Regions from separate parts of the Paenibacillus sp. Lou8.1 genome, predicted to be linked through region 1. Evidence: riboswitches for the same ligand, from Rfam matches in the RefSeq annotation. Region 1 holds a riboswitch; each other region holds the start of a gene.

What was found. Region 1 has a riboswitch for glycine ahead of NLX78_RS09525 (alanine/glycine:cation symporter family protein). Riboswitches for the same ligand answer to the same signal wherever they lie in the genome.
Region 2: it holds a riboswitch for glycine, as region 1 does, so the genes downstream of both, sdaAB (L-serine ammonia-lyase, iron-sulfur-dependent subunit beta) here and NLX78_RS09525 (alanine/glycine:cation symporter family protein) in region 1, are expected to answer to the same signal.
Region 3: it holds a riboswitch for glycine, as region 1 does, so the genes downstream of both, gcvT (glycine cleavage system aminomethyltransferase GcvT) here and NLX78_RS09525 (alanine/glycine:cation symporter family protein) in region 1, are expected to answer to the same signal.

Annotation. Positions count from the first base shown of each region.
Region 1 is NZ_JANAVN010000005.1:285,599-293,745, forward strand. It holds gene NLX78_RS09515 (LacI family DNA-binding transcriptional regulator) at 1-815, opposite strand, end outside; partial or broken gene NLX78_RS09520 (glycoside hydrolase family 1 protein) at 946-2,139, shown strand; glycine riboswitch at 2,308-2,384, shown strand; glycine riboswitch at 2,403-2,497, shown strand; gene NLX78_RS09525 (alanine/glycine:cation symporter family protein) at 2,658-4,076, shown strand; gene NLX78_RS09530 (iron-containing alcohol dehydrogenase) at 4,134-5,306, opposite strand; gene NLX78_RS09535 (carbohydrate ABC transporter permease) at 5,455-6,282, opposite strand; gene NLX78_RS09540 (carbohydrate ABC transporter permease) at 6,305-7,180, opposite strand; gene NLX78_RS09545 (ABC transporter substrate-binding protein) at 7,214-8,147, opposite strand, start outside.
Region 2 is NZ_JANAVN010000009.1:9,802-17,948, reverse strand. It holds gene NLX78_RS14005 (ABC transporter ATP-binding protein) at 1-216, opposite strand, end outside; gene NLX78_RS14000 (DUF6359 domain-containing protein) at 542-2,140, opposite strand; glycine riboswitch at 2,356-2,471, shown strand; gene sdaAB (L-serine ammonia-lyase, iron-sulfur-dependent subunit beta) at 2,683-3,372, shown strand; gene sdaAA (L-serine ammonia-lyase, iron-sulfur-dependent, subunit alpha) at 3,362-4,261, shown strand; gene NLX78_RS13985 (Ig-like domain-containing protein) at 4,333-6,669, opposite strand; gene NLX78_RS13980 (pyridoxamine 5'-phosphate oxidase family protein) at 6,986-7,447, opposite strand; gene NLX78_RS13975 (non-oxidative hydroxyarylic acid decarboxylases subunit D) at 7,519-7,743, opposite strand; gene NLX78_RS13970 (non-oxidative hydroxyarylic acid decarboxylases subunit C) at 7,785-8,147, opposite strand, start outside.
Region 3 is NZ_JANAVN010000011.1:84,322-92,468, reverse strand. It holds gene NLX78_RS16840 (BglG family transcription antiterminator) at 1-385, opposite strand, end outside; gene NLX78_RS16835 (PTS mannitol transporter subunit IIBC) at 467-1,945, opposite strand; gene gcvH (glycine cleavage system protein GcvH) at 2,324-2,722, opposite strand; glycine riboswitch at 3,117-3,215, shown strand; gene gcvT (glycine cleavage system aminomethyltransferase GcvT) at 3,392-4,492, shown strand; gene gcvPA (aminomethyl-transferring glycine dehydrogenase subunit GcvPA) at 4,617-5,972, shown strand; gene gcvPB (aminomethyl-transferring glycine dehydrogenase subunit GcvPB) at 5,969-7,465, shown strand; gene ptsP (phosphoenolpyruvate--protein phosphotransferase) at 7,585-8,147, opposite strand, start outside.

The DNA of each region.
Region 1 (8,147 bases):
TTATCGAATCCAACAATTGCCAGATCTTCCGGTACGTTCAGTTTTTGTCTGCGTGCTTCGCAGAGAATGCCCACTGCTACATAATCGTTAGCACATAAAATAGCCTCTGGAAATTCGTCCGGATGCTGTAACAAATCCCGTACGACCTGTTCGCCATCACGGATATTATAAATAGAAGAGTGATTCCAGTGTTGCAACACTGGCAGATTGTGCTCACTCATGATCTGTTCGTAGGCTCGTTGTCTACTATGGGTATTAATACTGCTCGGACGGCCAAAAGCATTGGCTATACGAGTATAGCCTTTTTGTATCAAATGTTTGAGCGCTAACATATATCCTTCATACTGATCCATAGCGACGGAGCGAATATCGGTATGCTCCATTCGTTGCCACGACACGATCGGGCCATATTTGCAATAGGTGCTCAAAAAATCAGTGTCATTCACGCAGGAAATGATGACCAGCGCATCGACTCTTTTTCTTTTTAAATCCTCAAAGGCTTGAAGCTCTTTCTTTTTGTCTTCTCCCGAAGTATAAATAATGGTTTGAAATTCATATTGGCCCGCTACTTCCACAAAGCTGTCCAGAAAAGCGAGAACAATTTCATTAATAGTTGAAGTAATGATACCGATCTGAAGCGTCTGACCCTTGGATAGAGAAATGGCATTCCGATTAGGAACATAATCTAATTCCTGCATGATTTTCAAAATCTTAGCTCTTGTTTCGTGACTAACGTGGGGGGACTGATTTAATACTCTGGATACCGTAGCTTTGGAAAAGCCCGCCAGTTTTGCAATTTGATCAAGATTCGACATGGTGCTTCTCCTCACATAAGAAAAAATACTTGACATGAAACGCGTTACAACGATTAGGATGCTTATGAAGGCATTACGTCTATTTTAAAGTATCTATCAATGCATTTCAAAGGAGAACGGTTATCGTTAGGTTGCATTGTTCGCTGAAATGGGCTTCAAAGTATTCCGTATGTCCAACCACTGGTCGCGGATTTTCCCGAATGGCTATGATGCCGAGCCGAATGAAGCAGGATTGCAATTCTACGACAATGTATTTGATGAGCTGCGCAAGTATAATATTGAGCCACTGGTAACATTGTCACATTATGAAACACCGCTAGGTCTGACGCAGAAGTATAATGGCTGGCTGGGACGTGAAGTCATACAGCACTACGTAAATTATGCCGAAACGGTGTTTATACGCTATAAGGATAAAGTAAAATACTGGCTGACCTTTAATGAAATCAATGTAATGACCATGAGTCCGTTCACCGGTGGCGGTGTGGTTATTGACCGTGTAGAAAACAAACAACAAGCGATATATCAAGCATTGCATCATCAATTTGTAGCTAGTGCACTGGCGACCAAACGGGGACATGAGATCATCCCGGGCGCTCAGATCGGCTGTATGCTGGCACGTATTGAAAGCTATCCACATACGTGTAACCCAGAGGATATACTGAAAGCCCAGCATGAAAATCAGATGAACCTGTTCTTTACGGATGTGCATGCCCGTGGGGAATATTCTAACTACATGAATCGTTATTTTGAAGAAAATAATGTTGTAATACACACAGAACCAGGCGATGCCGAAATATTGAAAAATAACACGGTTGATTTTATCTCATTCAGCTACTATATGACCTTGACCGTATCTGCAGGTCCAGAAGGTGAGAAAGCAGCAGGAAACCTGATTGGTGGCGTGAAAAATCCATATTTACAGTCCTCCGACTGGGGCTGGCAGATCGATCCGATCGGCCTGCGTGTTACGCTGAACACGTTATATGACCGCTATCAAAAGCCGCTGTTCATCGTGGAAAATGGTTTGGGTGCGTATGATAAGGTGGAAGAAGACGGCTCTGTGCATGACACGTATCGCATTGATTACTTGCGTCAGCATATTGTCCAAATGAAGGAAGCGATTGCCGACGGTGTTGATCTGATTGGTTACACCAGCTGGGGTCCTATCGACCTTGTGAGCATGTCTACTTCCGAAATGTCCAAGCGCTACGGATTTATTTACGTTGATCTGGATGATGACGGTAACGGAACGCTCAAACGCTCCAAAAAGGACTCATTTAACTGGTATAAAAATGTGATAGCAACCAATGGTGAAGAATTGTAATTCCATATCATCTCGGGCGGGTATAGCAGAGGACATCCTAAGGATGAAATTTGCTGTATCTGCTTTTTTGATAGACACAATAATAATATTTCAGAGGGCTTCACAAACTTTTCACTTGTAATAAGCTGAAAGTTTTCTGTATAATAAATAAAAATTTCATATGTCTGGTTGATGTTTGCGGGAGATGGAACGAAAGTTCCGACCGAAGGGGCAAAACTCTCAGGTGCTTAGGCTGGTTACAGCAACAAGCGGGGACCGTAAACGGACAGAACTCTGGAGAGACCCTTAATTGGGCGCCGAAGGTGCACCGCAGAAAACATCTGCTTAAACTCTCAGGCAAAAGGACAGAGACGCGAATAACCTGTGACAGGGAATGCCCCTAGGCTTTTTTATGAGCTATTAGAGGTAGAAACCTGCACAAGATGGTTGTATTTTTTCGTGCCTTTAACCTCTCCAGGAGTCGAATCAGCTGATTTGACTCTTTTTTGTTTTCTAATATGCTGGAGGAGCGGGTTGAAATGAATTTGGTACATGTATTAGAAACGATTGACAGCTGGATATGGGGAGCGCCGCTTCTTATTCTTGTAATGGGCACTGGGTTGTGGCTAACGATCCGTTTGAAGCTGCTCCAGGTTATTCGATTGCCTTTGGCGCTCAAGCTAATTGGTAAAGCGCCGGACGAAGGTAGCGGAGATGTAAGCAGCTTCGGAGCATTGAGTACGGCACTGGCAGCTACTGTAGGTACAGGAAGTATTGTCGGCGTGGCAACAGCGATCAAACTGGGTGGGCCCGGTTCATTATTCTGGATGCTGGTTGCAGCTTTTTTCGGGATGGCAACCAAATATGCGGAAGGATTATTATCCGTTAAATACCGTGTTAAAGACCGGAACGGACAATTTTCGGGTGGCCCGATGTATTATATTGAAAACGGGCTTGGCCGCCGTTTCAAGCCGCTGGCGATGTTGTTTGCCTTTTCTGGTGTTCTTGTAGCCCTATTTGGAATCGGTACTTTTCCGCAAGTAAAGGCTATCGTTTCTTCGACGGAAAGTAGCTTTGGAGTGCCAACGGTAGTTACAGCGATCATTATTTCCGTGTTAACGGCTGTTGTTACGATTGGAGGACTCAAAAGTATTGCCAAGGTATCCACAAAGATTGTTCCATTCATGTCGGGGCTCTATATCGTAGTTTGCTTAATTGTACTCATTAAGTTTGCAGGAGAGCTTCCTCATGCGATTGCTTTAGTATTACAAGGGGCCTTCTCGACCACATCTGCAACGGGTGGATTTGCCGGAGCAACGATTATGTTGGCGATGCGAAGCGGAGTTGCCAGAGGTATTTTTGCTAATGAAGCCGGTTTGGGAAGTGCGCCAATTGCAGCAGCAGCTGCTAAGACGAAATGGCCTGCAGAACAAGGGCTGATATCCATGACAGGCGTATTTATCGATACGATGATTATTTGTAATCTGACGGGATTTACGTTGCTGGTTACGGGAATATGGAGTGGAAATGACGATGGAGGTCTGATGACCCAGCATGCGTTTTCCAGTGCCTTTCCGGCTGGTGCAGAACTCGTGACGATTAGCCTTATTTTATTTGCATTCACAACGATACTGGGCTGGAATTACTACGGGGAACGTTGTGTTGAATATTTACTGGGTGTCAAATGGATTAAACCATACCGTTATTTGTTCATCGCACTTGTGGCAGGAGGTGCGTTCATCAAGTTGGAAGCCATTTGGCTGCTGGCAGATATCTTTAACGCAATGATGGCTTTCCCGAATCTGATTGCACTGCTTGGCTTATCGGGAATCGTAGTTGCAGAAACCCGAACCTATATGGATTCTCTGTATCCTAATAAGAAAAAGGGCATTCTTGCAGGTGCCAATGTAGGGGCTGCTATTCAAGTAGAAGAAAAGGGACAAACGGTTAATTCATAAATTCCAAAAGGGAGTGCCCTCAGCCATCACAGGCTTGAGGACACTCCCTTTTGAATGTTACAACGATGCACGCAAAATAGCTAAAATATCTTCTTGATTCAGCTTTTTATAATTACCAAATCCTCCGTACTCCATTTCACGGGCTGCAATGTCCGCGATTTTTTCCAATTGCTCATCATTAATATTGTAATCGGCCAGCGTAGAAGGGGCACCGAGACTTGTCCAGAATGCACTAAGACGGTCAATACCTTCCAAGGCGATTTCTCTATCTGTTTTACCTACGGTGTCTAAGTCAAACATGCTGAGCATCAGCCGCTTCATGCGTGCAGCATCCTGATCCACTGTATGTCTCATCCAGTTGGGAAACAGAATTGCCAGACCGCCAGCATGAGGAATATCATATACAGCGGATAATGCATGTTCAATCGTATGCGAAGCCCAGTCCCCGAAGTAGCCCATTTGCAGTGTTCCGTTAAGAGCAATCGTTCCGGCATATAAAATCGTTTCACGATGCTCGTAGTTGTGCAAATCCTCTAGCAGTTTAGGTGCAGTTTCGATCACGGTTTGCAGCACGGAAAAGCACATACGATCTTGCAACGGTGTATTTTTAACATTGTGAAAATACTGTTCAAACACATGGCTCATCATATCCACCATGCCATATACCGTCTGATCACGTGGCACAGAAAAGGTATTTTTAGGGTCCAGAATGGAGAATTTCGGATGCGTCACCGCACTGCCCCATACGTATTTTTCGTTCGTTTCCCAGTTGGTGATGACAGAATCCGGATTCATTTCTGAACCGGTGGCGGCGAGTGTGAGGATGGTGCCGAATGGTAGAGCCTCGGTCGGCATGTGCTTTTTGTTGATAATATCCCACACATCGCCGTCATATTTAGCCCCTGCTGCGATGGCTTTGGTGCAATCAATAACGCTTCCGCCGCCTACTGCAAGTAAGAAGTCGATGTTTTCATTTCGGCAAATGTCGATGCCCTTCTTAACGGTGGACAAGCGCGGATTCGGCTCTACGCCGGACAATTCATGAATGTTAAGATGTAGCGGCTCTAACGCGTTTAATACCTGGTCATACAGACCATTTCGCTTGACACTTCCGCCTCCGTATATCAGTAAAATATTTTTGCCGTAATTCAGCAGCTCCTGCTGCAGTTCTTCAATTTGATTGTCTCCAAATATTAATTTGGTGGGGTTATAATATGTGAATTTGTTCATCTGGAAAGTTCCCCTCAGTTCATAGTTCATGTTCAAATCGTAAATCGCTTAACCTGATTGCCTGTTGGATACCTAACTTCATCATGTAAGCTATTTGAAATGACGATTAACTATTATACATGAAATGAATAAGGGAATTCAAGTAAATCTAATCTTTGACCGCTCCAGCGGCAAGATCGGAAATAAACTGGCGGCTAATGAAAAGAAACAAAATAATAAGTGGCAGTACAGCCAGCAGGGTGCCCGCAATGACCATCGCATAATCCGTATTGTAAATTCCGTTCAATTGTGACAGTGCAATCTGGAGCGTGAATTTACGCTCATCCGTTAAGACGATTAGCGGCCATAAATAATCATTCCAAGCTCCTATAAAGGTAAACGCGCCGAGAAAAGCGAACGCAGGACGTAGAATAGGCAGTGCTACATTCAAGTACAGTCGAAAAAAGCTGCATCCGTCCATCCGGCCCGCATCCAGCAGCTCCTTTGGGATGGATTCTTCCGCATATTGACGAATCCAGAAAATGCCGAAGGCATTTACCATTCCCGGGATGATAAGCGCTTTGAACGTACCTACCCATCCAAAGGAGGCCATCATGACAAAGGAGGGGACAAGCGAAAGTTGTGAAGGGACCATCATCGTAGCTAGCAGAACGATAAATAGCACTTTTTTGCCCGGAAAATCAAACTTGGCGAATGCAAAACCTGCCAGTGAATCGAAAAACAGAACCAATAGGGTAACAGAACTGGCTACAAAAAGGGTATTAAAAAAGGCTCCGGCAAAATTAATCTGCTGTAATACTCTCGTTATGTTATCCAAGAAGTGGCTGCCAAACCACAATTGCGGTGGAAAACGGTAGATGTCTGAAGTGGTACGAGTTGCCATGACGATCAGCCAGTAAAATGGAAACATCGACAGGATGATTCCCACCAACAATCCGGCATATAAAACAAAGGATTTTGCGCGTGTCTGCATCATGTTGTGAAGCTCCTTCCCATCGTTATTTTTTACCTTGAACGAGTTTCCAGTTTATGATGGAGAATAGAGCAATGATGAGGAACATGCCCCATCCGACGGCTGCACCATATCCAAAATAGTTGTTAATGAACGACTCGCGGTACAGGTATAAAACGATGGTCATGCCACTTGCCCCGGAACCGCCGTCATTACCGACCAGGACCTGTGGCTCGGTGAAGAGCTGCATACCGCCGATGGTGGACGTAATGACCGTAAACAGAATGACTGGGCGCAGCATGGGGATAGTGATGCGGAAAAAAGCTTGCGCTCCGGTTGCCCCGTCTATTTTGGCGGCCTCATACAGCACATGCGGAATACTCTGGAGTCCGGCCAAATAGATGATTGCGTTATAGCCCATCCATCTCCATACGACCATAGAAGAAATGGCAATTTGGATACCCCATGGCACATTCAACCATTGAACCATGGGTAGTCCCAAGAGTTGCAGAAGGTAGTTGAGAAATCCAAAATTGTTGGCAAATAAGGCACCAAATATGATGGCAACAGCCACAATAGACGTCACATTGGGCAGGAAGAATCCAACTCGCCATAAGGTGCGCATTTTCACAAAAGGGGCATAAAGCAGAAAGGCAATAATCAGTGCGAAGAATAGCATCGGAATCGTTGCATACACCCAGATCACAAAGGTGTTGCCTACAGCCTGCCAAAATTCATTGTCTGTCACAAGGTAGCGAAAGTTGCCCCAGCCGTTGTAGGTCATGTCTCCGATCCCGTCCCATTTGTGAAACGCTAGATATAATGAAAAGCCAATCGGAAACAGTCCAAAGATGCCAAACAGCAGATAAAACGGCGAGATCGCAGCATAAACGGCACGGTGCTTCCAGATTTCTCTCAGCATAATGTCCACACGCCTTTTTTGAATTTTGTTTTTTTATCGCTGTAATTCCCGTTCGATTCGATCCATGGTTTCCGTCCATAATGCATCGGGATTGGCATCCTGCTTGGCGACATTAGCAAGGCGACGGGTCACAATGCCGTGGATGACAGGATAGCGCTCGCCGAAATAGCTGCTTTTCACATGACGTGCGGAAGTGGCAAAGATGAGTCCGGTGGCCTGACCACCAAAGAAAGGCTCGGGTGTCTCCATGATAGGATCGTTATAGACGCCGGGAGTGGACGGGAACAGTCCGATTTTGTGGTAGGCTACCAGCTGGTGTTCCGGGTTTTGCAGCCAGGTCAGGACTTCAAAAGCTTCTTTGGGATGTTTGCTGGATTTGAGGATAGAAATGAATGACCCTCCCAGATTGCCGTCTCCTCCAGGAGCACGGGCGACTCTCCATTTGCCCGCTGTATCCGGCGCGGCCTCTGTGAGAACTTGCTTCATCCAGATAGCCCCTACAAAAGAGGCGATTTTGCCGTTATTGACCGAAGCGTTCCATTCGGGAGTCCAGCCATCTGCGTTGGCGAGCAGATGCTTCTTGTGGAAATCGACAGCAGTTTTCCAGCCCAGACGGATATCAGGAGATTGATTGCCGATATAGCTGCCATCCGGCTTGAAGTAAAGGTTTGTGTGCTGAGCAAGTACCTGATTGTAAACGTTTACAATATTATCAGCCAATAATGAACGGCTTCCGAATTTCTGCTGAAGTTGTTCTCCGGCTGCCATGTAATCATCCCATGTGCGGATGGAGGCACTAACCTTTTCAGGATCACTAGGCAAGCCTGCTTGTTCAAACAGATCACTTCGGTAGAAGAGGGCGGTAGGCCCAGTATCCATGGGAAATGCAATCATTTTACCATCAGGAGTAATCCCCTGATTCCATTTCCATTCCAAATATTGATCCTTCAAGCGGTCTGCTCCGAGT
Region 2 (8,147 bases), on a different contig from region 1:
AAGGACCTCTCCCTCTACACGTGTGCGTTCCATGTCATGCAGTTGCGGGATAGAAAGCGCCAGCGCGCTTTTGCCACAGCCAGATTCTCCGACTACAGCCAGCACTTCATTGGGGTTGACCGTCAGATCCAAATGGTCGACTGCGGGGTGATATTGATCCTTGATGCGAAAAGAGACGGATAATCCTTTAATTTCCAACACGGGTTCGGTATTCAATGCGCGCTTCCTCCATTCTCCATGGTCTTGTCCCGCTTATTCTCACCATGTTTGATGTTTAAAACCTCTCATGAACATTACATACCGTTTTTGTCGGAATAATTTGAATACATCCTATCACCAGTATATGGATATATCAATTAAGATTATGCTATCAACATCATTTAAAAAATCAATGATCCAGCAGTAGCGCGGCCTTTCTGGCACAAAATGTAATGAAATAACCAACCACAGGTTAATTTTCATCACAAAAAAAGTCGTTTGATCCCTCTACAGGGATCAAACGACTAACTAATGCCAGCTCACATTGAGCTTCTGGCGATAATTATGAAGCCGCTCCATAGGAGCCAGACTTGAACGTTCTAGGATCATACCATTTGTAGCCTGCTGCCGGCGCAGACCAAGGCTCAGCCTGTGGTTCGGTAGAAGCCGCAGGCTCCTCGAATGGCAGAAGCTTCGTTGGTTGATCCAGAGTCAAACCTGCCACATCAGACAATTTCGTGTAGTCCTGCTTCCATGCAAGCCATTGGACCGTTTGTACCAGGAAGGTGGAATCATCCACTTCCTCGAAACCATCATATGTCTTCTTCGACTGTCCGTTTTCCTCACGCACATATTTCGGTGTAGCATCTTCTACAGGGGAAGAATCACCGATGAACGCTGCCTTGCCTTGACCTACCTTGGAGATAGCGGCATAAGGCCCTTCTGCACGGCCCCCACCGTTATAAACTCCCTGGTCTACAGCATTCCCCCATTTGTTCGTGCCTGAAGGGATATAAGCAATGCCTTTAGCCTTGGTAGGATCAATAATAGCCAGCGTAGATCCTGCATGCATTGCAATCGAGCGCACACCCTTGGTAATACCGAAAGATTGATCTGCGGCTACAATGTCAGTAGCATTCACGTCACCAAGCGCATTATAACGGAAACGAACACCAAAGTTGGTCGCCAGCCAATCGGAGCTTGTTAATCCTTGCATCGCCGGTGATGCTGCTTCTTCTGCAGTCATGCCTTTGGCCGGATTAGTATAGGCTCCACGACGGTAGCCATTCATAACTTCGGAGGAATCCCAACGGTTTTTGTTACGGTCCGCATTATAATGATCGGAGATGAAGAAGACGCTCCCCCCGTTATTCACGTATTGCAGCAGAGCAGCCTGCTCGGATGCCTTAAAGGCAACATTCGCTTCACCAATAATGAACACATCATATTGGCGCAGCTTGTCATATGTTATGGCCTGCTCTCCATAAGTAAAAGGAATGGGGCGATTCAATTGGTCTACCGTAAAGCCTACATTACGCAGTCCATTGGCAAAGTCGGAGAAGGCGCCTTCAATGACCCAATCTGCTGCACCAGCGGTCTGTGCGTGCGTATTATCGAACAGCACCTTTTTGCCTTTTCCATCCGGCAATGTAGTACCGGGTTGACCCGGGTTGCCAGGTTCGCCAGGTTCACCTGGTTCCCCCGGCTCGCTTCCGCTCACCAGTTCAACAGCGCTTGGGCTTTTCACTCCACCAAAATTATTGTAGGCGCCGAGTGTACCCGTCACACGAATTTTGCTGCCGATCAGCTCAGGATGGCCTGACAGCCCAAATTGCCCTCTGTACGCTGAAGTCAGCTGTACATCCAATAGATTAGACGTATTACGTTCATTTGCCTGATCAGCAATCAGTACGTTAAAATCATTCGCGAACGGAGAAGAAAAGTTAGCCGTTTTCGATCCGGTAGCATGTCCGACGATGTAGCCTTCCACCGTCACCGTACCTCCACTGCTTTGGCCTTGAAGTGCTTCGGCTACTGTCAATACTCCCTCTGCCTTGACCTGACCGAATGGAACGAAGATCCCGATCAGCAGTGATACGATTGCTGCTAGATGCAGCATCCCTTTTAAGCGTGAACCTGTGAACCGCAAGCCTTTTACCATACGTCAATATCCCTCCTATGTTTTCTATAAATGTACTTGTCCTTTATCAGATTAGCCGCCAATCTTCTAATTCCTTCCTGATTTCATCCATAATTATGTAAATTTTAATCTTTTTTATTGGAAACGCACCTGTTTATGTAAAAATTGAACCCTGTGATTGACACCGAGCACGGCATACATTACCCTAAGGAAGACATGTAGAACGGTATACGCGAATGAAGATGACGGGAGAGTCTGTCCAGGGAGCCTACACTCTGGCGGCACCGAAGGAGCAAGACGCCAGCACCCGGCTGGCGGATAATCTCTCAGGTCCATGTATCGTCATCTGACGCAACTCTGGAGAGAGCGCAAGCCACCCAAGGGGTAAGGCGGTAAGAACACCGCACGAAACTCTCAGGTAACGAGGACAGAGATAAGGGAAACTTCCTTATCCTGTCCTTTTTTGTGCTCACATTGCGCGTCAGCATTAGGAACCGTCATAAACGCGCAAAGACGCGGAAATACCATATAGTATGGTATTAGAACATACAGGGGGCCACACCATGCGTTTCAAAGATGTATTTTCCATTATCGGCCCGGCCATGACCGGACCTTCCAGTTCACACACCGCAGGCGCGGTGCGACTCGCACGCGTTGCCCGGCACTGGCTCGGAGCGCAGCCTGACCGTGCCCGCATGACATTATACGGCTCCTTTGCCGATACGTATAAAGGACACGGTACAGATCTGGCGCTCATCGCAGGACTGCTTAATTACGATACGGACGATCACCGGATTCCCGATGCCGAGCAATGGGCCGAACAAGCCGGGATGGCCGTGGAATTCGCCGTCAGCGGACTCCCCGCCCCTCATCCGAACACTGTCCGTTTCGAGCTGTGGAAGGGCGAGGATCAGCGCACACTGTTGGGCTCCTCCATCGGCGGCGGCAGCATCCATGTCCAGCAACTGAATGAATTCCGGGTCAATCTGACCGGGGAGCTGCCTACGCTGGTGCTTCTCCACTCGGATAAGCCCGGTACATTGGGCGCGATAACTTCAGCGCTGGGCGAGGCTCACATTAACATTGCCTATATGCACGTAGATCGCAAGGGCCGGGATGGTGAAGCACTCACCGCCATTGAAACGGACAGTTCTGCTCCAGCTGAACTAATTGCGGAACTGCGTTCTTTACCTCATATGTATGAAATTAAGATGATTAATTTGAAAAAAGGAGCTGAATCCGATGCGGTTTAGCCATCTGCATGAGATCAGCGCTTTATGCGCTGAAGAATCCACCACGATTGGCCGCTTGATGATTCAAGAGCAGGTACAAGAAACGAATACAACGGAGGAAGAAATCTTTCGCCAAATGTCTGATTATTATGAAGTCATGAAGGAAGCCGTTCATCGCGGTCAGACACAAGACACCGTATCCCGCAGTGGATTGACGGGCGGTGACGGCAAGCGCCTAGCCGAGTATCTGCGGGCAGGGGAAACCTGCTCCGGTGATGCCTCCGCGCTCGCCATGGCTTATGCCCTCTCCGTGTCGGAGGTTAATGCATCCATGGGTCGCATTGTCGCCACGCCTACCGCAGGCTCATGTGGGGTTATCCCTGGTGTATTCATCAGTGCGCAGGAACGGTTCGGCTGGGATGATGAGCATATGGTGAACGGCCTATTCGCCGCTGGAGCCATTGGCTACGTGATCGCCAACAACTCCTTCATTTCTGGCGCGGAGGGAGGCTGTCAGGCTGAGATTGGCTCAGCTATCGGGATGGCCGCTGGCGCTATGGTCGAGCTGCGCGGTGGTACGCCTGAACAGGCTGTTCACGCCGTGGGTCTCGCCCTTAAGAACACGCTCGGCCTGATTTGCGACCCCGTCGCCGGACTCGTGGAGATCCCGTGCATCGTGCGCAACGGGCTGGGAGCCGTGACTGCACTTGCCGCAGCAGATATGGCTTTGGCGGGTGTGCGCAGCGCTATTCCGTCTGACGAAGTCATTGACGTGATGCTTGAAGTCGGCAGTGCGATGCCGTCGAAGCACCGCGAGACCGCCAAAGGCGGGTTGGCCCAGACGCCGACTGGCAAGCGTTTGACCGAATCACTTACACGCAACACACCAACCAAGAAGGATAAGTCATAAATTATAAGCGGTAGCCTCCTTAAAATAAAAGAGCAAGCCTATCGTCCTTGGACGTATGCTTGCTCTCTTTTTTACTGAACGGTTACCTGTACCTTCGTCATTTTACCTGCATATTTCACAGTAATTACAGCTTTACCCTTGCCCTGTGCCTTAATGTTACCGTCTTTGACGGTCGCAACAATAATTCTGGACGAGGACCAGACAGCCGGTTTGGAGACATCCTTCTCCGACTCATCCTTATACGTGGCTGTAGCCGTAACCTTAGCCAGCTGTCCTGCCTTCAAATTCAATGCGACTTCGTCTGTTTGCAGGTATTTAAGCGTATCAACATCCACAGGTACGCTGATTACCTTCCCGCCAAATTTCGCCTGAATGTTAGCTTTACCGTAGCTAACCGCGGTAACCTGACCCTTTTTAACAGTGGCTACCTTATAATTAGACGTTTTCCATTCAGCTTGGGCCGTAACGTCCTTTTCTTTACCATCACTCGATTTAACCACAATCGCGATGGTTTTTTGATCTCCAGATTTGAGCGATAGCGCGATTGCATCCGCTTCAATCTTTTGCGCTACGTCCACTTCTACCGTAAACGTAATGTTTTGCTTGCCATATGAAGCAGTCACAGTTGCCTTACCGCTACCATTCGCTTTGATCAAACCTTCGCTAACCTCAACCACTTTTACATTGCTAGTTGTCCAGGTGGCGTCCTTAGTTACATCTGTTTTTGTACCGCCACTCTTAACTCCTGTTACTTTCAGTTGCTTCGTTTCCTGAGCACCAAGCGCAATTACACGCGAGTCTGTTTCCAGACGGTCTACAAGGCCTACTTGCACGTTAATCGTCAGTTTTTTGCCATTATAGGTCGCTGTAATAACCGCTTTACCAGCGGATTTACCCGTAATCGTTCCTTTGGACACAGAGGCAATATCTTCTGCGCTTGAAGTCCATTCTGCATCCTGTGTTACATCTTCTTTACGTCCATCCGCATAAGTAGCCGTCAAAGTTGCAGTATAGTCCTCATCAATATCAATCGTTGCCGTTTTGGAGGACAGAGACAGATCACCGGGTACATTTACGGATACCGTAGCTGTAACTGTTTTGCCACCATAAGAAGCGGTGATCGTAGCCTCACCTGTTTTATAACCCGTGACTTCTCCCGCACTGACAAAAGCGATGTCTTCATTGCTGGACTTCCACTCTGCCTTACTTGTGATATCTTCTTCCGTACCTGTTACATACGTTGCGGTCAGCTTGAGCTTTTTGGATTCCTTGGCATTCAGGCTCAGCTTGTCCTCACTCAAATCCAGATATCTGGAGGTTTCGACATCTGTCTTGATCGAAACGGTCTTATCTCCATACTTAGCGGTCACCGTAGCCGAACCCGCTCCAATCGCCATAATCGTTCCCTTATTCACAGTCGCAATTTTTTCATCGCTTGATGTCCAAGTAGCTTTATCTGTGATATCCGTTACCGTCCCATCCGGATAAACGGCAGAAACTTGTACTTTTTTAGATTCATCCAGACGGAGAAAAATATTGGATTCACTGGCTTTCAACTTATTCGTTTGATCGACATCCACCGAAATCGTAGCGGACATCGTGCCATATTTACCTGTAATTGTCGCCTTTCCCGCGCTATAGCCGGTAATGGTGCCTTTCAGTACATCCGCCACAGCTGCATTGCTGGAGCTCCACTCAGCGGACTCTGTCACGTCCTGTACCGATCCATCCGGGAACGTCGCTGAAAGCTTAACCTTCTCAGTATCCTTCAACAAAAGAGAAACCTCTGATGAACTAACATCGAGGCGTTTAACCTGCTCCACCTGCACAGCAATGGTTACGGTCTGTTGACCATATACGGCCTTAATATTAGCTGTACCTGCTCCCTGAGCGGTAACCAATCCGTTCACTACTGTGGCTACCTTTTGATTATCGGAGGTCCAAGTAGCATCACCCGAAACCTGAGCTGTTGTATTATCACTGTATGTCGCTGTCAAATCAACCTGTCCTGTACCGCTTGAACGCAAGTTCAGGCTTTGTACACTGGATGTCAGCGCCTTAACCTTTTTCGTTACATGTACCTGAACCGATTGTACCTTCTCTTTATAGGTCGCAACCACGGTGGCTTCCCCTTCAGCCTTGGCCGAAACTGTACCATTATACACAGTAGCAATAGCTGTATTATCACTTTTCCAATCCGTGCTTACGGTTACATTCGAGGTTGTCCCATCGCTAAAAACAGCAGTAGCCGTCAACGCTGCCGTATCTCCCTGCTGCAAAGTTACCTCGTTAGAGGAAAGGACAATCTTGGAAAGCACTGCATCCGCAGCAGATGCAAATCCTGCATATGATGTAAAACTTGAAATCAGGATGACCAACGCCAGAAAACCGGACCATCTATTCTTCAAAATCTAATTCCCTCCCATTTCAAAACTTAAATTAAGGATTTCGCAAAATCCTTACACCTACGTTTTATGTCGTCATATGGAAAAGAATAGTTTAGGCTTCGAAGGAAATTTGGTCCTTATTAACTAGATCGTTTCTGATAAAAATTAGACATTACAATTTTTGTAGCTTCAGAGCCATAGTGAAGATTTTTCTCAACAGATCCACAATCTCGCATTTACAAACAGCTATATGCTGCTGCGCGAACTCTTAAATGATGGTATTCTTCCATATTAGGAGCCAGTTGGTGCATATAAACGACGGAGTAATCAGATGGCATTACATTAACAGCTCAGCCACCGTTTCCTTCCAACGATGGATCACCGATTCCGGTTCCTTGAGACGGACCGTGACACCTGTCAAGATATCCGCATATTGGGCCGAATCTTCTCTGGCTGCAAAAACATGCGCCGCAAATCGCTCACGTACATGCTTGGCTCCGGGCAAAGCAGGCAGATGTTCCAGCGACAACCGCACATAATGCGCCTTCCCCCCAGTAAACACCGCAAGCGTCGCCTTGCCAGTACGGATCATGTTGCCCGTCGTGGTCGTACCCGGCCATAGTGCCAAACGCAAATTCCCCTCGTCCAGCGCTACAACCTCGCCCACACTAATCATCGCTATGTGCGGCCACTGATCTTCCGTGACCGTCATCAGCATCATTGCTTCATGCTGCTTGTCCTTCAACTCCTTACCGTCCAACAGCGTAAACAGTTCCTTACCGATCCTTGGTGTCTGCATGAAGTATATTCCCCTTTAATTTTGGCCTATAACTTCAAAGTACCATAATTTACGGCTACTTACGAACGACCCTATATCCGCTCTGGAATAGGAGGAACATGAGCAGCATTGGGAATATCTTGGGGGTTTACCTTGAACGCCGATTTATACTTTGCGGGATCCGTAATGCTATCCGGTTCTGAGGTACGCCATGTGAACAGGCATACAGGGCACAACAAAACCTCCCAGGCGCCTTTAACTGGCGAGCGGGTAACAACCTCCGAACGATTAGATTCACAACGGGGACAAATATGCATCTGTCAGCACTCCTTTAATCTTTCTTTATTTTTAAAAATATTCAGCGAAGCATTTGGCTCAACTTTTTCTCCCATTCTGCTACACCCAATGGGGAATCGAGCGACTGCGAGTAATGTCCTCTAATATCCGGTGCTACAGGTGTCGTCGCATCCAATATCATTTTGTGCGTCATACCTGCCGGATCAGAGCCGGGGTCAAGCGGTAAAATAGACAAGCCAGGAACAATGACAGTATCATGCTTTGGATGAAGCTTGGTGGATAAAGCCCACATGACCTGCGGCAGATTGAACGGATCGACCTCCTCATCCACCACAATCACGAGCTTGCAATACCCCAATCCATGCGGAGTCGTTAACGCACGCATTCCCACAGCCTTTGCAAAGCCGCCATACCGGGTTTTCGT
Region 3 (8,147 bases), on a different contig from region 1:
CGTCTAGATCATGACTGACCGTAGTTACCGTGACTTTCAGATCTGAAGCCAGCGCCAACAGCTTGATCGGCTCCCGTGTATCCAGCAGCATGCAGAGTACCACGATCTTTCTCTCCTCAGCCGAATATTCGTCTGACTTCGTATGCAGCAATTGTTTTCGCAGGCATACAAGCTGAGCTGGATCAGCATCTATACAGATACCGATCCCTGACTTTTTCTCCAGCTTCACCTCATGAGCTGCCAGCCAATGCTCGACTGCACCCAGTTCCCGATGAACCGTCCTTGTGCTGACATTGATCTTCGTAGCAATTTCCCCGGCTGTAACCTCTTTGGACTGCTCCAGAAGATATTCCACGATGTCACGTTGTCGTTTCGTAATATTCATAAGCGCATACCGTTCCTTCCCAAGCTCATCCCTCCAGCAGGAGACGTACATTGCATACAGTCCGCCTGACTTCGATGGGGATTAAGAATCGGATTTCAGACGTTCAACCAGCGCTTCGTATTCAGGGCTCTTCAGAAAATTGTCAATGGAAATGTGCTCAGCTTTCGGAGCTACTGTTTTAGCCCGATCTGTCAACGTTTTTTGCGTAATGACAATATCCGCATCCTGTGGAATTTCACTGATTGCCGTATTCGTAACTGTTACGCCCACACCCGCCTGCTTCATTTTTTTGCGTAAAATCGAGGCACCCATAGCGCTTGAACCCATACCTGCATCACAGGAAAAGACGATTTTGTTCACTTCGGATTTATCCTTGAGCGTTCGATCTGCAGCAATTTCTGCAGCACGATCAGATTCGTGGTTATCTTCCATTACAGTGGCGTTAGCACTTGCACTCTTGCTTTGATTTTTCATATCTTTCAGGCGGGATGCAGCTTCCTCCAGCCCCTCTTCTTGTTGCTTACCAGTCTTGAGTAACACTGCGGCAACAGCAAAAGATACAACCGCAGCAGCGATCACCCCGCTTAGCATTGGCAAATATCCGCCTTTTGGCGTCATTAGAAAATAGGCGATGATGCTGCCCGGCGAAGGAGCAGCAACCAGTCCGGCACCTGTCAACATGAAACAGAAGGTTCCCACAACGCCCCCAGCTATAGCAGCAAGAATCAAAATCGGCTTCATCAAAATATAAGGGAAATAAATTTCATGAATCCCGCCGAAAAAATGAATGATGACTGCCCCAGGAGCCGACGACTTCGCAGAGCCTTTACCGAACAGGCAGTAGGCCAGCAAAATACCGAGCCCCGGCCCAGGGTTGGATTCCAGCATGAACAGTACGGATTTCCCTGTTCTTGCAGCTTCCTCCAACGCAATCGGGCTTAATACTCCGTGATTCAGCGCGTTGTTTAAAAATAATACTTTTCCGGGCTCAATAATGAGGTTGACAAGCGGCAGTAGCCCTGCGTTCACGAGGAACTGTACCCCTGCCGACAATACTTGACTGATCATTTGTACAACCGGGCCGATCGCCACATGGGCAAGCAGTGCTAGAATGGCACCGATAATCCCGGCCGAAAAATTATTGACCAGCATTTCAAAGCCTGATCTGACTTTGCCTTCAATGGCCTTGTCGAACTTCTTCAATATCCACGCAGCCAGCGGACCAGCGACCATCGCGCCCAGGAACATCGGGATATCGGCTCCCACTATGACACCCATCGTCATAATGGCACCAATCACACCTCCACGTTGTCCGTGAATCATCGTGCCTCCCGTGTAACCAATCAGCAGCGGCAGCAAATAATTTTTCATCGGATCAACCAGTTGTGCAAAACCTTCGTTCGGGAACCACCCGGTCGGAATAAAGAGTGCCGTAATCAATCCCCACGCGATAAAGGCTCCCATGTTGGGCATAACCATACCGCTGAGAAAACGGCCAAAACGCTGTACGGCGACACGAGTGCCTCCTTTTGAACTTGGCTTTGCGTCCAATGTACTCATATTCAAATCCTCCTTGTAGGTAAGCATCACTACCTTTTCTTAAAATTCATACTAAATGACAGCGCTATCTTCATCAACGAAATGAAAACGTACTTTCGTCATGAACGTTGATGACAACATTTAAATTTAAATTATCCGAGAAGGTATTATACCTGCATAATTCTTCTTAATATGACCTGTAGCTATAGAAATTAGTCGAAAAACCGTACTGGATTATGTATGATTCTTACTATAGGGACAACCCTCTACATCAGAATAAAACACGTAATTACGTCTGAAAAAAGACAAAAAAATAGCCGCTATGTCAAATCATAGCGACTGTTGTATACAAAAATCGAGCAGACAAATAACACTCTTATTCCATACTACATTGCTCCATTACTGCTCATCGGAAATCAACTGCTCGTATTGATCCGCAGACAGTAGCTTGCCCAATGCTTCCTCCACATCTTTACCCATCTCTACTTCGATCATCCAACCTTTTTCATAGGGAGATTCATTCACTAGCTCAGGCGTACTTTCCAGCGCTTCATTCACTTTTAATACGGTTCCCGTCACCGGAGCAAAAAGGTCGGATACCGTCTTCACCGATTCAATCGTACCGATCTCCGCTCCCTGCTCAATCGTTACTCCCACCTCAGGTAATTCTACAAAAACAATATCACCCAGTTGATGCTGTGCAAAGTCTGTAATACCAATCCGCAACGTTCCATTCTCTGTGCGCTGAACCCACTCATGTTCGTCTGTATACCAAAGTTGCTGCTTTACTTCACCCATCCTGTTCCCCTCACTTCCATATGAATAAAATCGCTTTTGCTCACCTGTATTAGACAGGTTAAGATTATGACAACAGGAACACTCATGTCAATAATACTAACAAAAATACTTCATATGACCTCATATGGCGTACTATATAAAAATATGATAACTTATAACAAACGCTTACATATCCTTATTTATATATTAAATGTTTTTTCTATTGTTTTTGATGACATTTTTATTGACATTTTGAATGAATTTGCGTATTAATGGGTTATAGCAAATGCTTTGGAAAACACCCCGACAACTGCAAACGCGGATGAACGCGGAGGGAGAGACTGCCAAAAAGATTCGCATAGCTGTTGCCGCTTATGAGACATAAGTGCACGCGAATCGGATCAAGTTGTTATCTGCAAAGCCAGGTAATATACTGTTGATCCCGAAGGTAGCGCCGAAGGAGTAAGCCTGCATTGCAGGTGAATCTCTCAGGCAAAAGGACCTCTGCCGGACGCATCTCTGGAGAGCATTCGCTATTGGAGCGGATCACCCAAGGGGAAACCCGGTACATACCGGGGTAACTTTCTGGTATCAAGGACAGAGCTGAAAAAAGAGTGTAGACTGCCGTCTATACGTTTTTTTCGGCCTGTCTTTTTTGTTTAGCCGATCACACCGGATAGGAGTGGAAAAATGACTAATTTGCGAAAAACACCGCTATATTCGTCCTACGGGACGCAGTCTGGGGTTCGTTGTATTGACTTTGGCGGCTGGGAGCTCCCCGTTCAGTTTAGCGGCATTCAAAAGGAGCATGAGGCCGTCCGGCAACGTGCGGGTTTATTCGATGTATCGCATATGGGCGAATTTTTGGTTGAAGGCAAAGAGGCCGAAGCTTTTCTGCAAAGGGTGACCACGAATGATGTCAGCCAGTTGGAACCAGGTCAGGCACAATATTCACTCCTGTGTTACCCCGATGGAGGGGTAGTAGACGACCTGCTTGTTTACTGCAAAGGACCGGAGCGCTACATGCTCGTTGTGAACGCCTCTAACATCGATAAGGATTGGGATTGGCTAATTCGCCATATGCCTGCATCCGTTCACATGGAGAATGTGTCTGATGCGATAGCATTGCTGGCGTTGCAAGGACCGGAAGCAGCACGTATTGCCGCAGCCGTGGCAGATACGGACATTACGAATCTGGCATCTTTTCGCTTCCATGAGAATGTGCCATTGTTCGGAGCAAAAGCACTCGTCTCACGAACCGGATATACGGGTGAAGACGGTTTTGAATTTTACGTACCTGCCGCGGAAGCACCAGCCGTATGGGAGGGTTTGCTTCGTTCCGGTGAGTCGTATGGGCTGATTCCCGCTGGACTTGGTGCTCGGGATACCCTACGCTTTGAGGCACGGTTGCCGCTGTACGGACAGGAGTTATCTGCCACGATTTCACCGCTCGAAGCCGGTCTAGGTTTCTTCGTCAAGCTGAATAAAGGAGATTTTATCGGTAGAGAAGCACTGCAACGTCAGAAAGATCAAGGGATTCCTCGCAAATTGATCGGGCTGGAAATGATGGATCGCGGTATCCCTCGCGCCCATTACCCGGTATTCGCAGAAGGACAACACATCGGTGAGGTCACAACGGGGACTCAGTCGCCCACCTTGAAGCGTAATCTCGGCCTCGCCTTGGTAGACAGTCGTTTTAGCACCCTCTCCACACCGCTGGAGGTTGAGATTCGTGGCAAACGCCTGCGTGCCGAGGTGGTGGCAGCACCCTTTTATAAACGCCCGCGCTGATCTTAAACTCTCTTCATTTCAATAAAGCAAACATGTCAGATATGAACTTCTGGGTTTTCATCTCACACTTTTTTATTAGCTAATTTACGATTTAAATTTTGCTTTTCGAAAGGAGCCAGAACCTATGAAGCAGCATCGCTATCTCCCTATGACTGAACAGGATCAAATCGAAATGCTGCGTGTGGTCGGCGTTTCATCCATTGATGATTTATTCAGTGACATTCCTGAGGCCATTCGATATCAAGGGGAACTCCCTCTTTCTTCTCGGCTCGACGAGAGAGCCTTGACCCGACATTTGGCCGAGCTGGCCGGACACAACGCCAATACAGACACACATGCCAGCTTTCTTGGCGCAGGAATCTATGATCATCATATTCCGTCCGTCATCCAGCACATCACTTCACGCTCGGAATTCTACACAGCCTACACCCCCTATCAGCCGGAAGTAAGCCAAGGCGAGCTACAAGCCATTTTCGAATTTCAGTCGTATATTTGCGAATTGACGGGCATGGCTGTAGCTAATGCCAGCATGTACGACGGAGCGACTGCACTGGCGGAAGCGGGCTCACTGTCCGCCGCAGCTACCCGCCGTAAACAGCTTATCGTATCAAGGTCCGTCCATCCGGAGGCACGTCAGGTATTGGCAGCCTATGCACGCGGATTGGATTTGGACATCGTGGAGATTGGCTGTTCGGACGGGGTAACGGATGCTAATGCGTTAGCGGCGGCCGTATCAGAACAGACCGCGGCTGTTTTAGTCCAAAGCCCCAACTTTTTCGGAGCCGTGGAAAACCTGAAGCCGATGGCTGATCTCATCCATGCGCACAAAGGTCTTTTGGTCGTCAGCGCCAACCCACTGGCACTTGGCTTGCTGGAGACACCCGGCAAACAGGGCGCGGATATTGTGGTAGGAGATGCGCAGCCACTTGGCATCTCCTCTTCTCTCGGCGGTCCGACCTGTGGATACTTTGCCGTTTCTCAGGCACATATGCGCCGTATCCCCGGCCGTATTGTGGGTCAGACCACTGACCGTAACGGTAAACGCGGCTTCGTGCTGACCTTGCAAGCGCGGGAACAGCATATCCGCCGCGAAAAGGCCACGTCTAACATTTGCTCCAATCAAGCGTTGCTAGCTTTATCTGCATCTGTGTACTTGTCTGTCATGGGTAGACAGGGGATCAAGGAAGTAGCCGAGCTAAATTTGCATAAAAGCCGTTATGCTTTAGAGCAATTGCTGAGCTTGAAGGGCGTAACAGCCTCGTTTAACGCACCGACCTTTAACGAATTTGCCCTTAGACTGCCTGAGGGTACAGATATGAGCAAACTCCAGACTGAGTTGCTAGCTGCTGGATTTATCGCTGGCTACGATTTGGGCCGGGACTATGAGGAACTTGCTGGTCACATGTTGATTGCCGTGACGGAGCAAAGAACCAAAGAGGAGATTGACCAATTTGTACACACCTTGGGGGGATTGCTATGATACACACCGGACAGGATCAGAAACAAGGGCTGTTGAAGGAACACGATCAAGCGCTCATTTTTGAATTGAGCCGTCCGGGTCGCATCGCCTATTCTCTTCCCGAGTGCGACGTTCCCCGTCGCCCGGTGGCAGAGCTTTTGCCAGATTATGCGCTGCGCAGTGAACCTGCGGCATTACCCGAGGTATACGAAGTAGACGTTATTCGGCATTATACCGCCTTGTCCCGGCGCAATTTCGGCGTGGACAACGGATTTTATCCGCTCGGCTCCTGTACGATGAAATACAATCCGAAAGTGAATGAGGATGTCGCCCGATATACAGGCTTCGCCAAAATCCATCCATATCAGCCCGAGGAGAGCATCCAGGGTGCTATGGAGCTGCTGCATACGCTCCAAAATGATTTGGCTGCGTTAACTGGCATGGATGCCGTCACACTTCAGCCTGCCGCGGGCGCCCATGGCGAATGGACCGGGCTGATGATGATTCGCTCATACCACGAAGCACGTGGTGAGCGACGTACCAAGGTGCTCGTGCCGGATTCCTCGCACGGAACGAACCCCGCCAGCGCAACCGTCGCGGGCTTCGAAACAGTCACCCTTCCCTCCACCCCTGAGGGGCTGGTGGATCTGGATGCGCTGCGTCAAGCCGTAGGCAACGACACCGCTGCGCTCATGCTGACCAACCCGAACACGCTTGGGCTGTTCGAGAAGCAAATCACTGACATTGCTGCCATCGTGCATGACGCGGGTGGTCTGCTCTACTATGACGGGGCGAACTCCAACGCCATCATGGGAATTACCCGCCCCGGGGATATGGGCTTCGATGTAGTGCATCTCAATTTGCACAAAACGATGAGTACCCCTCACGGAGGCGGCGGCCCCGGCGCTGGGCCTGTCGGCGTAAAGCAACGGCTCATCCCTTATTTGCCCAAGCCGCTTGTCGTACGTGATCCGCAGGGGGTGTACCACTGGGACCGGGAACAGGGAGATTCTATTGGACGGGTTAAAGCCTTTTACGGCAACTTCGGTATTCTCGTTCGTGCCTACGCCTATATCCGTAGCTACGGTCCTGATGGCTTAAAGCGTGTATCGGAATGCGCTGTGCTCAATGCCAATTACATGATGCATCGGCTCGCTCCACATTTTGACCTGCCCTACCCTGGACATTGCAAACACGAATTCGTAATGTCGGGGCGAGGCTTGAAAAAATTTGGAGTGCGCACGCTTGATGTAGCCAAACGGCTGCTTGATTTCGGCTACCATCCGCCTACAATTTACTTCCCGCTGAATGTAGAGGAGTGCATCATGATCGAGCCCACGGAGACGGAAAGTAAGGAAACACTTGATGCTTTTGTCGACACTATGATTCATATTGCGCGGGAAGCAGAAGAGAACCCTGAGCTGGTGCTCAATGCACCATATACTACTCCAGTCACACGATTGGACGAAACTACCGCAGCCCGCAAACCTGTACTGAATTGCTCATGCAGTTAAAAACAAATTCTACTTAAAGGATGCAAAAAAGCCGGTATCTAAATAGATACCGGCTGCTGTATGTACACAGCAATTTTTTGTTGGAAAAAGATATAACCTTTGAAATGTAATACCCTTCCTTAGCCTTCGATGCTTTGAACCAATTCAACAACCTGTTCTGCTGTTTGCATGTCTAGAGCTTTTGTAGCCAGTTTTTCCATGTCCGCACGGGACAACTTGGAGATTTGACTACGTGCTGGCAGAATGGAAGTTGCGCTCATACTGAACTCATCAAGTCCAAGACCCAGCAGCAACGGAATTGCTGTTGTATCTCCTGCCATTTCACCACACATACCAACCCAACGTCCTTCACGGTGAGCGGCATCAATAACCATTTTCACCAGACGCAGAATGGATGGATTGTATGGTTGATACAGGTAAGAAACTCGCTCGTTCATGCGATCCGCTGCCATTGTGTATTGAATCAGATCGTTTGTACCGATACTGAAGAAATCCACTTCTTTTGCGAATTGGTCAGCCAATACCGCTGTAGAAGGAATTTCTACCATGATGCCCAACTGAATTTCTTCAGATACGGATACACCCTCGGCTACCAACTTTTCCTTTTCTTCCAACAAAACAGCTTTAGCTTCACGGAATTCGTTCAGCGTAGCAATCATCGGGAACATGATGCGCAGGTTAC